Regions from separate parts of the Xenorhabdus sp. TS4 genome, predicted to be linked through region 2. Evidence: predicted binding sites of a transcription regulator. Region 2 holds the regulator's gene; each other region holds the start of a gene.
What was found. Region 2 encodes PurR, which represses purine synthesis genes. Its sites were predicted from a motif close to CANGCAAACGTTTGCNTG; they were not measured.
Positions count from the first base shown of each region.

Region 1: purL (phosphoribosylformylglycinamidine synthase) is a predicted target of PurR. The motif match lies at 2,068-2,085, and genes of this name have one in related genera.
Region 3: purE (5-(carboxyamino)imidazole ribonucleotide mutase) is a predicted target of PurR. The motif match lies at 1,864-1,881, and genes of this name have one in related genera.
Region 4: Xets_RS03440 (NCS2 family permease) is a predicted target of PurR. The motif match lies at 2,170-2,187, and genes of this name have one in related genera.

Region 1 covers NZ_NKHQ01000006.1:194,563-198,277, reverse strand. Annotated here, with positions in the region: gene Xets_RS05090 (Ig-like domain-containing protein) at 1-324, shown strand, start outside; gene mltF (membrane-bound lytic murein transglycosylase MltF) at 395-1,903, opposite strand; gene purL (phosphoribosylformylglycinamidine synthase) at 2,169-3,715, shown strand, end outside.
Region 2 covers NZ_NKHQ01000079.1:59,925-63,639, forward strand. Annotated here, with positions in the region: gene punC (purine nucleoside transporter PunC) at 1-147, opposite strand, end outside; gene punR (DNA-binding transcriptional activator PunR) at 271-1,179, shown strand; gene purR (HTH-type transcriptional repressor PurR) at 1,183-2,208, opposite strand; gene sodB (superoxide dismutase [Fe]) at 2,713-3,291, opposite strand; gene Xets_RS16375 (Grx4 family monothiol glutaredoxin) at 3,656-3,715, shown strand, end outside.
Region 3 covers NZ_NKHQ01000014.1:65,517-69,231, reverse strand. Annotated here, with positions in the region: gene purK (5-(carboxyamino)imidazole ribonucleotide synthase) at 147-1,220, opposite strand; gene purE (5-(carboxyamino)imidazole ribonucleotide mutase) at 1,217-1,741, opposite strand; gene lpxH (UDP-2,3-diacylglucosamine diphosphatase) at 1,920-2,642, opposite strand; gene ppiB (peptidylprolyl isomerase B) at 2,660-3,154, opposite strand; gene cysS (cysteine--tRNA ligase) at 3,427-3,715, shown strand, end outside.
Region 4 covers NZ_NKHQ01000004.1:27,889-31,603, reverse strand. Annotated here, with positions in the region: gene Xets_RS03445 (Na+/H+ antiporter) at 1-459, opposite strand, end outside; gene Xets_RS03440 (NCS2 family permease) at 756-2,102, opposite strand; gene glk (glucokinase) at 2,845-3,715, shown strand, end outside.

The DNA.
Region 1 (3,715 bases), on a different contig from region 2:
GGTAATTTAGCTAATTCTAATACTTGGGCATATTATTACTATCCGCAGTTTCCATATTTTATTGGCGGTACTTATTATTACACAGGTCAAAGATTTTACGATAATTATTGGTTTGTCAGTTATTTATATAATGAAGGTGTGCCTGATCGAATAAGTGAACATCAAGATCCATGGGATAGGAGTTATCAATATCTGGTTCCATTTTCCATTGATGGGCACCAATATTTTTTGAGACAAGATCAGAGTAAAGATTATTGGTTCATTACAGAAGTTCTTGCTGATACTAGCATGGGAAATGATACTGATAGCAGTGTTAATCACTAAGTGTTGTATCTCATAAGGCGTTTTACCTTTCAGGCCATCGGTGTGGTCTGTGATAGTTGTAAAACGCCTCTCATTCGCCAATTTGACTGCTAAATTTGTTATTATTTTCAGTATTAGCCGTGTCGGTTTTAGCATTTTCCGTTTGGGGAGTGCTGATTATGGTGGTATCCGTTGGTGCTTCGCTTCTCTCTGCTTTCTCGCGGTTGGCTTTTGCCCTAAGATATCCCTCCAGGCTCAAATAGTAACGCCGGATATTTTCAACATAGCGATAAGCTTCATAGCCACGGGCATAACCATATGTTGTATTGGCGTAGTATTTTTTCTTGCTGAGCAGGGGAAGACGGGTTTTAACATCCAGCCAACTGTCTGGATTACCTTTTTGCGCAGCAGTTAATTTACGGGCATCAAGAAGGTGTCCATATCCCATGTTATAAGCTGCAAGGGCAAACCAAATGCGTTCATCTTCAGAAATGGTTTTTGGCAAACGCTCCATCAGATAGTTCAGATAAGCCATTCCTCCTTTGACACTCTCTTCTGGATCCAGCCGATCGTGAATTCCAGCCCATTCTGCTGTCGGGCGAGTGAGCATCATCAAACCTCGAACGCCAGTGGGTGAAGTGGCTTGTGGATCCCAATGTGACTCTTGCCATGCGATAGCTGCCACTAATTGCCAATCAAGCGATCCCGCGTATTGTTGAAAAATTGGCTGATAGGTTGGTAAGAGATTATTGATGGCGCGAATAAAGGAAATCGTATCGAAATAATCGAATGAACCGATATGGCTGAAATATTTTTCTTGTAACCGTGACATGATACCGTTTTCAGTCAACATACTGAAAAAATCGAGCATAGCGGAGTAGAGACTATAGTCACTATTGCGCTTTAAATACCAGGTCAGGGGATTCTCTTCACTGACATCAAACGCAACTGCCAAATTGGGATGAATACGCTGTTGCAAAGCTAAACTGAGGGAGTCACTGATTGTATAGTCGATTTTTCCCTCAGAGAGTTGTTCGAGCAATTGCTGTGTATTTTTGTGGGGTGTTTCTTCCCAAGTTAACTCAGGATAAGACTTTTCTTTCCACTTTTTCAGTTCGCTTACATGGGCTGAACCTGCCGTGACGATGAGTTTGCCTTTTAGATCACCAAACGAATGTGGACGTGCCGCCCCCTTGCGATAAACCAGTTGTTGTATGACTGAAGCGTAGGCAGGGCCAGTGCGTGTTTGGTCCAGCCTATCTTTATTGTAGATAAGCCCAGCAGCCAGGAAATCGGTTTTATCGTTTTCCAAGTCGTCAAAAAGTTGCTTAATGTTGGGACGAAACTTAATCACAAGTTTAACTCCCAGATAATCGGCAAACCGCTTGATTAACTCATAGTCGAATCCTGTTGGTTCATTTTTGCTGTTAAGAGAGATCAGAGGAGAGCTGATAGTACTAACCCGTAGCTCTCCTCGTGCCAGAATTTTGTTTATCTGCTCCTGCTGTTTATTGGGCCAATTGATATTAAGGCCGATGATGGCAGCAGAGAGGAGCGCGATAATTACGATAACAAAATAATTTATCTTTATGTTATTCAAGTAGTTATCTCTTTCCCGAACGATTGGAAACCGTGTGAAGTGCAAGATAATAGCATGGTTAAATTTCCAGTAATCGGGAATTTTGCGCAACAAAAGGGGGATGTGCAACCCTATTAAACCCATTTCGGCATTTTATTGAGTGTATTGTTGGGTGGATAAATCACCACGCAAACGGTTTCGTCAGAGGAAACATTCCTCTATAATGCTTGCTGTTTCCCTGAGGCATCAGTCAGGCTTTGCTTCTAAGATGAGAGAACCTATTATTATGGAAATTCTGCGTGGCTCACCCGCTTTATCGGCATTTCGTATCACTAAGCTCCTTTCCCAGTGTCAAGATCAACATCTCCCTGTTACCGACATTTATGCAGAATATGTACATTTTGCAGAAGTTAATGCCCCAATTACGGAAGATGAGCGAGAGAAATTAAATAAGCTATTAAAATATGGCCCCTCTTTGGCCAAACTTGAGCCTAAAGGACAACTAATATTAGTCACACCTCGTCCAGGCACGATATCCCCTTGGTCATCGAAAGCGACAGACATCGCCCGCAATTGTGGACTGAAGCAGATTGTCCGTTTAGAAAAGGGAATCGCCTATTATATTCAGAGTATTGATATGGATGACGGGCAATGGCAAACGTTGTCGGCATTATTGCACGATCGCATGATGGAAAGTGTGTTCACTCAGTTTGAACAAGCCGAAGTCCTGTTTTCTCACCAGCAACCTGCGCCGTTAAAACAGATTGATATCTTGCAATCGGGGCGGGCAGCACTGGAATCGGCAAATATTGAATTAGGGCTGGCTCTGGCTACAGATGAAATTGATTACCTGATGAGCGCTTTTCAGGCGTTGGGACGCAATCCGACGGATGTTGAGCTGTATATGTTTGCGCAGGCAAATTCTGAACATTGTCGCCACAAAATTTTCAATGCAGATTGGGTTATTGATGGTCAGACCCAACCCAAGTCTTTGTTCAAAATGATCAAAAACACGTTTGAACAAACGCCGGATTACGTGCTTTCTGCTTATAAAGATAACGCGGCGGTTATGGAGGGTTCTCATGTTGGCCGCTTTTTCCCTGACTCTACAACTGGTGTTTATGACTACCATCAAGAGCCTGCTCATATCTTAATGAAAGTGGAAACTCATAACCATCCAACCGCAATTTCACCTTGGCCTGGTGCAGCAACGGGATCAGGTGGCGAAATACGTGATGAAGGTGCAACCGGACGGGGAGCTAAACCGAAAGCCGGACTGGTCGGTTTTTCGGTTTCAAACTTGAGAATTCCTGGGTTTGAACAGCCGTGGGAAGAAGATTTTGGTAAACCTGATCGCATTGTCAGTGCATTGGACATCATGCTGGAAGGTCCATTAGGCGGTGCAGCGTTTAATAATGAATTTGGGCGTCCAGCATTGCTAGGGTATTTCAGAACCTATGAAGAAAAAGTCTGTTCCCATAATGGTACAGAATTGCGTGGTTATCACAAACCCATCATGTTGGCTGGCGGGATCGGGAATATCCGTGAAGAACATATTCAGAAAGGGGATATTCCGGTCGGCGCAAAATTGATTGTGTTGGGTGGGCCAAGCATGAATATCGGTTTGGGAGGCGGTGCGGCATCTTCAATGACATCCGGTCAGTCTGATGCTGACTTGGATTTTGCCTCTGTGCAGCGTGACAATGCGGAGATGGAACGCCGTTGTCAGGAAGTTATCGACGGTTGCTGGCAATTGGGGGATAAAAATCCGATTTTATTTATCCATGACGTCGGGGCTGGTGGTTTGTCAAATGCCATGCCTGAATTAGTCAG
Region 2 (3,715 bases):
GCTCGCACTAATAGCATTAGTTGATGTACCTAATTCTGCTTTCATTGTATCAAAAGCGGGCAGATACATATCAATGGCCAGATAGCCTAACATGCTTAAACCCGCGAGATAAGACATAAATGGAATGGAGTTTTTATTTGTTGTCATTGTGTTAATAATCAGGTTTTGTAGTGGATAAGGAAATATTTGGCTTATTTTATATAGCATGATTTTTACTTGTGAAACGGTAATATTTGCACCATGTTGTGAAAAAAATTGAAAGGAAGATATATGTGGTCTGAATACTCTCTGGAAGTCGTTGATGCTGTTGCCAGAACAGGAAGTTTCAGCGCGGCTGCATCAGAACTTCATCGTGTGCCTTCTGCTGTCAGCTATACGGTAAAACAGCTTGAAGAATGGCTGGCAGTACCTCTGTTTGAACGTCGTCATCGTGATGTTGATTTAACGGAAGCGGGGGCAATTTTTGTCAAAGAAGCGCGTTCTGTTATCAAAAAAATGAATCACACTCGGCACCAGTGCCAACAGGTTGCCAATGGTTGGCGGGGACAATTTAGTATTGCGGTTGATCAGGTAGTAAAACCAGAGCGAACGCTTCGGCTAATTTTGGATTTTTATCGCCATTTTCCAGATATTGAATTACTTATCTATCCTGAAGTTTTCAATGGCGTGTGGGATGCTTTGGTGGATGGACGGGTGGATGTCGCCATCGGAGCGACACGTGCTGCCCCTGTTGGTGAGCGATATAGCTTCAGGGATATGGGGTTCATGCCTTGGTTGTGTGTAGCCAGTCCTGAACACGAACTGGCAGTAATATCGGGAAAATTGAATGATGACCAAATGCGGCCTTATCCCAGTTTATGTCTTGAAGACACCTCACGCAGTTTGCCTAAGCGTGATACATGGGCTTTGGATAATCAGCGGAGACTGATTGTCCCTGATTGGGATGTTGGATTAAGTTGCTTGATGGATGGATTGTGTGTAGGTATGGTGCCTAAACACCGTGCGCAACCGCTGATCCGTAAAGGCAAGTTGATTACACTTGAACTTGAACAACCATTGCCTGACAGCCCATGCTGCTTAACATGGTCGCAAAAAAGCCATTCACCGGCATTAAGCTGGTTACTTGATTATCTGGGGGATAGCGAAACGCTTAATGCCGAATGGCTGCAAGAAAATTAACCGTCAGCGGCGATAATCGATAAAAGGTCCATCTGCAACAGAGCGCCGTTCAACAAGGCGTGGGTGGACTTCGATAGTTTGTGCATCCTCACGTTTATTGACGATCCTGTCCAGTAACATTGAAAAGGCCATTTGCCCTAAACGCTCTTTGGGTTGGTGGATGGTTGTTAATGCTGGCGTAAAATAGCGGGCATTGCGAATATTATCATAACCGATGATTGAAATGTCTTGTGGAACGCGTAATCCCAACTCATCGGCTGCACAAATTGCTCCCATAGCCATGACATCTCCACCACAAAAAACAGCAGTTGGACGATGTTTTTGATTCAGGATCTTGTACATAGCTTGATAACCGGACTCAGGTTCAAAATCACCTTGTACAATCCACTCATCCCGAATAGCGATATTGGCTTCTTTTAGTGCTTTAAGGAAACCTTGGTGGCGCCCTCCTCCAGTATTTCTTGCCAATGGCCCAGGAATAGATGCAATATCACGATGACCACGTTCAATGAGATAACGGCCAGCCAGGTAACCACCATGAAAGGCATTATCAATAATTGCATCGGTAAAATCGCCTCTGGATTCTCCCCAATCCATGACTACCATAGGAATATTACGATAGCCTTCCAACATGTTCAAAAGTTGCTCAGGATATTCTGAACACATTACCAGCAAACCATCTACTCGTTTTTGTGCCAGCATCGCGAGGTAAGCTTTCTGTTTATCAAGGTTGTTATGAGAATTACATAAAATCAATGTATAACCTTTGCTATAGCAGCTATTTTCAACCGATTCTATAATCTCAGCAAAGTAGGGTGCTTCACTTGATGTTGCCAGCAATCCAATGGATTTGGTGTGGTTAACTTTCAAGCTGCGGGCAACGGCACTGGGAGAATAGTTCAATTCTTTAATAGCGGCCCAAACTGCGGCCTTTGTATCTTCGGCGACGAAACGGGTTTTATTGATCACATGGGATACGGTTGTAGTCGAAACACCAGCGCGTTTAGCCACATCTTTAATCGTTGCCATGAAAAAAGGACTCCTGACCTTCTGGTCTAATTTATATACCCTTTATCTTTCTTGTCGGGTATAGCTATTTGTTAATCGTTTACCAATATATTTATATACAGGGTGATGGTTGGCAATAATTTAGCGGTAAACCTTGAATTTTGTCTGATCTAGCTCAAAAGTGAAAGCAATAATCGATGCTATAAAGAGTATGGATTAAATATTGCGGTATGATTTTTAGATAATATGGCAAATAACTGCTTAAAATTTAGGATGTTGAAGTGTCTTAATTTTCACATTGAGGATGTTCTATGGATACAGATCTGAAATTGGGATTATTGGCCGCCAGTAGTGCATTAATCATGATTGTTTTTCTGGGGAGCCTCTGCCTGATCTGATCAAGATCTAAAAGAAGAATTTGTAGTCCCACTTACTTTAAAGGGGGGGTTCTCCAGCATACGAAATTCCGCGCATGAAGGAAAACCTGCCCTTATTATTTCAAGCTAGTATTAAGAACGAATCTTATTAAGCCAGATTTTCTTCAACAAATTTCCAGTTGACCAGAGCCCAGAAGTGCTCTAAATATTGAGGGCGTGCATTGCGGTAATCAATGTAATATGCGTGCTCCCAAACATCAACGGTCAGTACTGGCTTATCTTCGCCAGTCAATGGGGTTGCTGCATTAGAAGAGTTAACAATAGCCAGAGTGCCATCAACTTTCTTGACTAACCAAGTCCAACCAGAACCAAAGTTTTTCAGGGCTGCGTCAGTGAATTGCTGTTTGAACTCAGCAAAAGAGCCGAAAGCATTGTTGATAGCGTCTGCTACTTTTCCGGTTGGTTCGCCACCACCATTTGGTGACAGGCTATGCCAGTAGAAAGTATGGTTCCAAACTTGTGCTGCGTTATTGAAGATACCACCTTCAGATGTTTTGATAATCTCTTCCAGAGATTTTCCGGCAAACTCAGTATCTTTAATCAGATTATTCAGGTTTACAACATAAGCGTTGTGATGTTTGCCGTAGTGGTATTCCAGGGTTTCTGCAGAAATGTGTGGTTCCAGGGCATCTTTGGCATAAGGTAATGCTGGTAATTCAAAAGACATTGCATGCTCCTTTTTATTAATATCGGGTTTTTGGCTCCGCAAACCATGGCTTAGACACTAACCATGGGCAGGGCAAATTTAAGCTTATTATCGTGTTACTATTTTGATAATTATCTTAACAACTTTTCTGCTAAATAACAGGGAAAAAGATGCTATCACGCTGCGAACTGGTGCAGAACTAAACTTAACATGGATTGAATACAGTCAGTTGGAGTGGAAATATTTAATGATCATTTACTGCAAGTCATGGCAAAAATTTGCCATATAAAGTTCACGGTAGAAAAATTAGCGTAGAAAGTGGTATTCTGAATCAATCTTTATCTTATGCTAATAAATAGCGCTTGCAGTTTTTAAGGAAGCAAAAATGACTAATATAAACACTAACACGGTTACTGATACAACGGCTGATGCAGTCATTGAAAAA
Region 3 (3,715 bases), on a different contig from region 2:
TGACGAGATAGATCAAACGACAAGAACCATTGTGGACACATTATCCCGAACGCTGTCAAGAATGCGATAATCTCTAACAGGAATGGGAAGTGGTAGTTGATTTTAATCATTACCACTGCCCAGAGTTGGTTATCAAAAATAACCGATCAGCTTAATTTCTCTTGTGCCCACTTAAGGCTGCTTTGATATTCTGTTGGTAATAATGAAGCTAACGTTTGCAATGTCGTTTTCAAGGCTTCTTTATCCGCATGAGTCACATTTAAGTGACCTACCTTACGTGCAGGACGAACTTCTTTTTCATACCAATGTAAACGAACCAGCGGCAAACTTAGCCATGCGGGATTTACCCCCGTGCCGATCAAATTGATCATGACGGATGGTGCAAAGATTTCTGGTTGTGGCATAGGAAGATTCAAGATCGCCCGCAAGTGAAGTTCAAACTGGCTGATGGAAGCGCCGTTTTGCGTCCAGTGACCGCTATTGTGAACCCGCGGAGCCAATTCATTGATCAACAAATTATTGCCAACAATAAAACACTCCATCGCCATAACACCAACATAGTTCAGGTGATCCATGATGGTGGATAACATCTGCTCTGCTTGCTGTTGAAATGGCTTATCGGCACCATTATCAGGCAAAGCAACACTGGTGCGTAAAATACCTTCCTGATGCAAATTATGAGTTAGCGTATAGAATACTGATTCACCTTTGGCATTACGGGCTCCAACCAGCGAGACTTCCCCCGAAAATGGAATGCCCTGTTCTACAATACATTCACCGTAAATTTCAGATGGAAGAGTCGTTTCATCACCCGGCCGGATACGCCATTGACCACGTCCGTCATAGCCCCCAGTCCGTCGCTTAACAATGATAAAATCCCCTAATTCCGCAAATAGTTGTGGCCATTGTTCGGGAGAGGAAAGTAATTTCCATGGCGCAGTTGCCAGGCTCAACGTCTCCATGAGCTGCTTTTGTGGCAAGCGATCCGCCAGTTGCGGAAAAATATCGCGATTGATAAAAGCCTGATGATGAGCCAGTTCGCGGGTTAATGCGGTTTCGGGCCAACGTTCAATTTCTGCGGTGATCACGCTGCTTTGGTAAGGCACTGCCTCCGGTTCAGCATCCAACCCAACAGGATAGACAGCGATCCCCAAAGGTTCACCGGCTTGACGCAGCATTCTGCCTAACTGACCATTTCCCAATACACAAACGGACTTCATGCATCCTCCCGTGGATCTGGGTTATCCAAAACAGCCTGGGTTTGTGCGCTGCGCCAATCTGATAAACGTTGAAACAGTGCACTATCATGCAACGCTAGCACCTGGGCCGCCAGCAATGCGGCATTTGCTGCTCCTGCCTTGCCGATAGCCAGTGTACCAACAGGAATGCCCTTTGGCATTTGGACGATAGAATACAGGCTATCAACACCACTAAGCGCCGCGCTTTGTACAGGCACCCCAAACACAGGCACTAAGGTTTTGGCTGCCAACATCCCCGGTAGATGTGCTGCTCCACCTGCACCAGCGATAATGACATCAAAACCATTTTCTTTCGCCTGTTCTGCAAAACGAAAAAGTTTATCTGGTGTTCGGTGTGCCGAAACAATTTCAACATGAAAAGGAATAGCGAGATCGGTCAGGATATCGGCCGCATGTTGCATTGTTGCCCTGTCGCTTTTAGAACCCATGATAATGGCGATTTTAGCGTGGTTTTGGGGTTCTATTTCTGTTGGAAAAGTCATTGTCGGAGTAATAGCTATTGTGGGATCAGAGCTGGACGTCATAAATCAGATGCTCCTGTATTGGGTATCTACCAGAACAAAGATGAAATTTCAGATGGCGGATCATATCACGCTAATTGCATAAGGAAAACGTTTGCGTCGTTTGATCTGTCGATTTTTACAAAATAAGTAAAGGAGCTTAGAAGGGAAAGGATATCAACTCAATAGCCGTTTCTGTAACTTTGAACATCGAACCTTGGTCATGCCATGCTCCTAATACACCACGATGCACGGTTTTATCGCCAAACTGAATATCGTGTATTGCGGGGCGGTGAGTATGCCCGTGAATTATCCAATCTGCCTGATATTTTTTAAAATGTTCGATAACAGCCTCTTGATTGACATCCATAATAGATGTGGATTTTTGGCTGTTAGCATATTGGCTACCCGCTCGCATTTTAGCGGCAATTTTCAAGCGGATAAATAAAGGGAGAAACAGGAATAGCCGTTGTATCCACGGAGTATGCACTCGCTTACGATATTGCTGATAGTTGATATCATCGGTGCATAGTGTATCGCCATGCAAAATCAAAATACGTTTACCATACAACTCCAGCACTTTTTCCTGTGGTAGCAGAATCAAGCCGCTCTCTCTGGCAAAATGGGAACCGAGCAAGAAATCACGATTGCCATGAATGAAATAACAGGGAATACCTTGTTGTTTCAATCCATTAAGTGCCTGGGCGATTTTAGTATGCAATGGGTTGGGATCATCATCACCAATCCAGTAATCAAAAAAATCACCGAGGATATAAAGACTTTCAGCGTGGATTGCATCCTCACGTAAAAAACGCAGAAAACCGGCAGTAATTGCCGGCTCTTGTTCACTGAGATGCAAGTCTGCAATAAACAGTGTATTCATGTAGCGTTTAACAGCAATTATTCGCCAACAGTAACACGTTCAATGATCACATCTTCATGTGGTACATCTTGGTGCATACCGCTGCGACCAGTGGAAACACCTTTAATTTTATCAATCACGTCCATACCTTCAACAACTTCGGCAAATACGCAGTAACCCCATCCATCTGGACGCTCTGAACGGAAGTTCAGGAAATCGTTATCTACAACGTTAATGAAGAACTGGGCAGTTGCAGAGTGCGGATCATTGGTGCGTGCCATAGCGATAGTGCCACGGCTGTTTTTCAGGCCATTGTTGGCTTCGTTTTTGACAGGAGCCTTAGTTGTTTTCTGCTTCATGCCTGGTTCAAAGCCACCGCCTTGAATCATGAATCCATTGATAACACGGTGAAAAATTGTGTTGTCATAAAAACCTTCCGAGCAGTAACTCAGGAAGTTTTCAACAGTTGCAGGTGCTTTATCAGCGAAGGTTTTGATTACGATATCGCCAAAGTTGGTGTGGAAAGTCACCATAATAAAAATCCTAGTAATAGTTTTGATTGACCCTGTATTTAGGGGATTCGGAACAATCGCTGTTATATCATATCTCAGATTTTGAGTCAGTACTCTGGGACGTATCAATACAACGCGGTTTACGGCACTTGCAAAGCATTGCATATCAAGGTGAAATATCTCATCTGGCTTCTCTATATTCTCGTTTATTTATCTTGCTGATAAAGAAGCCTATAATCAGCCAATTCATTTGATTTTATTACACGTACATTAATTTTTACGGAAACCCACTGATGCTAAAAATTTTCAACACTCTCAGCCGTCAAAAAGAAGAATTTAAGCCGATTCACGAAGGAAAAGTGGGCATGTACGTGTGTGGCATTACCATTTATGACTTGTGTCATATCGGTCATGGCAGAACATTTGTGGCATTTGATGCGATTGCCCGTTACCTGCGTTATCTGGGATATGATCTGACATATGTCCGTAACGTCACAGACGTGGATGATAAAATTATTAAACGCGCCATCGAAAATAACGAAAGTTGTGACGATTTGACCGCACGCATGTTGGCAGAAATGC
Region 4 (3,715 bases), on a different contig from region 2:
TAATGCTTCCCCTTCCAGCACGCTCATCATATTCTTAGGAATACGCCCTTTTCCAACAATTGATGACAATGCCACCGCATCTGTTGGGGATAATACCGCCGCCAGTGCAAAAGCAGCAATAAGTGGGATACTCGGTAATAACCAATAGATCAAATAACCAATGCCAATAACCGTCACTAATACCAATACTAAAACTAAAATGACGATTTCACGCCCATGCTGGAAAAACTCTCTAGTCGGTGTTTTCCAACCATCAACAAATAATAAAGGAGGGATAAGTAATACGAGGAATAGTTCAGGATCGAAAGTAACGTGTAAACCAAAATGAGGCCAAGCCAGCAACGCTCCCATTGCTATTTGCACTATCGGCAAGGGGATACGGAACGGAATCATTTTAGTAAGAACACCAGAAACTGACACCACCAAAATCAAGATCAAGATAGTAAAGAATATTTCCATGTTACCCTTACAAATTGCCAAAAATCCGTCAGTGGAAAGATTGTGACTGTTTTTTACTGTTAATAATAGCGCTAATAACCATAAATATTACAGTTATTAAATAAAATCAAAAAGCAATCACATTGTGAATCAATAAGCATTGATTCATTTTTCTATTTTATGCTTATCGGTTTGAGTGTGTGTTGAAAAATTAGCAGATTTTAGAATGTGCCTGGCAGTCACAATATGGCTAATAATGGAATAGAGGGATATAGAAGGGATGTGCAAACTCCAATTGTTTGCACATCCTATTTTAATTAGATGGCCCAATTGCCGGCATAAAATACCACTAATACAATGGCAAGTATAACCGTACCAATATTCAATTTACGCCATTCACCCGAAAAAATACGCCCAACAACCAGTGCACTGAAACCCAGCATAATGCCTGTGACGATATTACAAGTTAGCACAATAAATACAGCACACAGTAAACCTGACATTGCATCAACAAAATCATCAAAATTCAGCTTTCGCACATTACTCAGCATCAGTAATCCGACATACATCAAGGCAGGAGCCGTAGCATAGCCAGGAACTAAATACGACAGCGGAGACAGAAATAAAATCAACAGGAATAAAATACCGACAACGGAAGCCGTTAAACCCGTTTTACCACCAGCAGCGGTTCCTGCGGCAGACTCAATATAAACCGCTGCGGGGGAAGAACCAATAACCCCAGCAAAAATACTACTGACAGAATCTGCTGTCAGTGCCTTGCCGCCATTGATAATCTGGCCTCTCTTATCCAATAAATTTGCTTGTCCCGCCACAGCCCGGATCGTCCCCGTCGCATCAAATATCGCTGTCATTACCAACGCCAAAACACTGGGTAATACAATAGGCTGTAAGGCTCCCATAATATCCATACTGAACATCAGGGACAGGCCATCTTCCCCCAGTGTAGGAAATTTAAAGAATCCTTGATATTTAACGGCTGGATCAAAAATCAAGCCGATAATAGAAATTGCGATAATCATCAGCAAGATACCTCCCGGCACCTTCTTCCGTTCCAGACCGATAATTCCCGCCAGCCCCAATAACGTCATCACCACGGGAAATGACGTCAATGAACCAAAGGACACAGGCAAGCCAGCGTTTGGGTTCTTAACCACCAAACCAACGCCATTGGCTGCAATCAACAATAAAAACAACCCGATGCCAATACCTGTTCCATGTGCGATACCCATTGGCATATTACGCAAAATCCACGCTCGCACACCCGTTACTGAAATTAACGTAAACAAACATCCCATCAGAAAAACCGCACCGAGAGCCACGGGAATGCTTACCTGTTGCCCTAATACCAGGCTAAATGCGGTAAATGCAGTCAACGAGATCGCACAACCAATAGCCATTGGCAAATTAACCCACAACCCCATCAATAACGAACCGATACCGGTCACCAGACAAACAGAAATAAACACGGCGGTATGAGGAAATCCGGCTTGCCCAAGCATCCCTGGTACCACAATAACGGAATAGACCATTGCCAAAAATGTCGTTAAACCAGCGAGAACTTCCTGACGTACCGTCGATCCGCGTTCAGTAATCTTAAAATACCTATCGAGTTTGCATTGAGTTGGTGCCTGCATACCAGACATGTTTTTCCCCTGCTTCTGTTAAATATATCGCTTTAAAAAGCGCTCGTTCTATTTCTTCACCTCTTCAAACGAAAACGATTACGTCACAAGATAATAAAAATCAATGCCGTGTTCATTTGTTCAGCCATTCGTTTGCGCAATCGTTTGTCTCTTTGAGTAAAGAAACTGTGAGAAAATTTGAGGCGGACGATTATCCAGTGAATCAGGGATAAGAATCAAGCAATAATCATATCGAAGATGATAAAACTCATGCTCTGTATTCTGTATATTCACAGGGTAATTGGTTAACATTGATGCATATTTACTCAATAATGACGAAGATATGTATAATGTGCCTTAAACAGTTTTTGCACAACTTTCTGGTGGTACTACTGATTGAGGACAAGAATGTTTTGCCGTAGGAAATATTGCAATCGTCTATATTTTGTGCAAATCTGCGATGTCATTGATATAAACCATATCAACAATATCCATTATCTATCACCCAAGGCTTTCAAGTTACAATTCAGTGTCAAAGGAACAATTCCCCAGTCATATCGCATCATTGACAGGGTGAAAGCACACAACCAATAAAACAGTAACTCGAAAGCTAAAGGATATACGTCCGATGAAAAATTATCTAACTCCTGCACCATATCAACACATTTTTATGCGGCCTTTAGGCCTGACCTTGTGTAAAATCCCCTCAATTCGACTTTTGACTGGTTCATTAGGATTTCTGTAAGAATTAAGGAGATAAACCATGACAACTTATGCTCTGGTAGGTGATATCGGCGGTACAAATGCACGTCTGGCATTATGTGATGTAGATACCGGGCTATTGAGCGCGGTCGAATTCTATCCCTGCGCGCATTATGAATCGCTCGAAATTGTTATCCGCCAATATTTAAAACAGCAGAACTGTGAAGTCAAATATGGCTGTATCGCTATTGCCTGTCCGGTGACGGATGATGTGATCAGTATGACCAACCACAGTTGGCGTTTTTCTGTTAGCCAAATGAAAGCATCGCTGGGATGGGAACGTTTTGAGGTGATTAACGATTTTACTGCCGTTTCCCTCGCCATTCCGGTTCTGGGAGCAGATGATGTAATTCAGATTGGTGGAAAGCAACCTCAGGCTAAACGCCCTATTGCGGTTTACGGTGCAGGAACTGGGTTAGGAGTCGCGCATCTTGTTCATACAGGCAGCCAATGGATGAGCTTACCTGGTGAAGGTGGTCACGTAGAATTCGCGCCAGATAGTACGGAAGAAGATCATATGTTGAGCGTACTACGCGAAGAATATGGTCATGTCTCCGCCGAACGGGTCCTTTCCGGCCCTGGTTTGGTGAATATTTATCGTTCCCTGATAAAACTCAACGGTCAAATCGCCGAAGATCTTACCCCTCGCGATATTTCTGACCGTGCGCTGAATGGAAATTGTCCTATCTGCAAACAGGCGTTAGAACTTTTCTGTACCGCGTTAGGACGTTTTGGTGGGAATTTAGCGCTGAATATTGGTGCATTTGGCGGTGTTTACATTGCAGGTGGGATCGTCCCACGTTTCTTTGATTTCTTCCAAAAATCAGGTTTCCGACAAGGGTTTGAAAACAAAGGCAGATTTACAGACTATT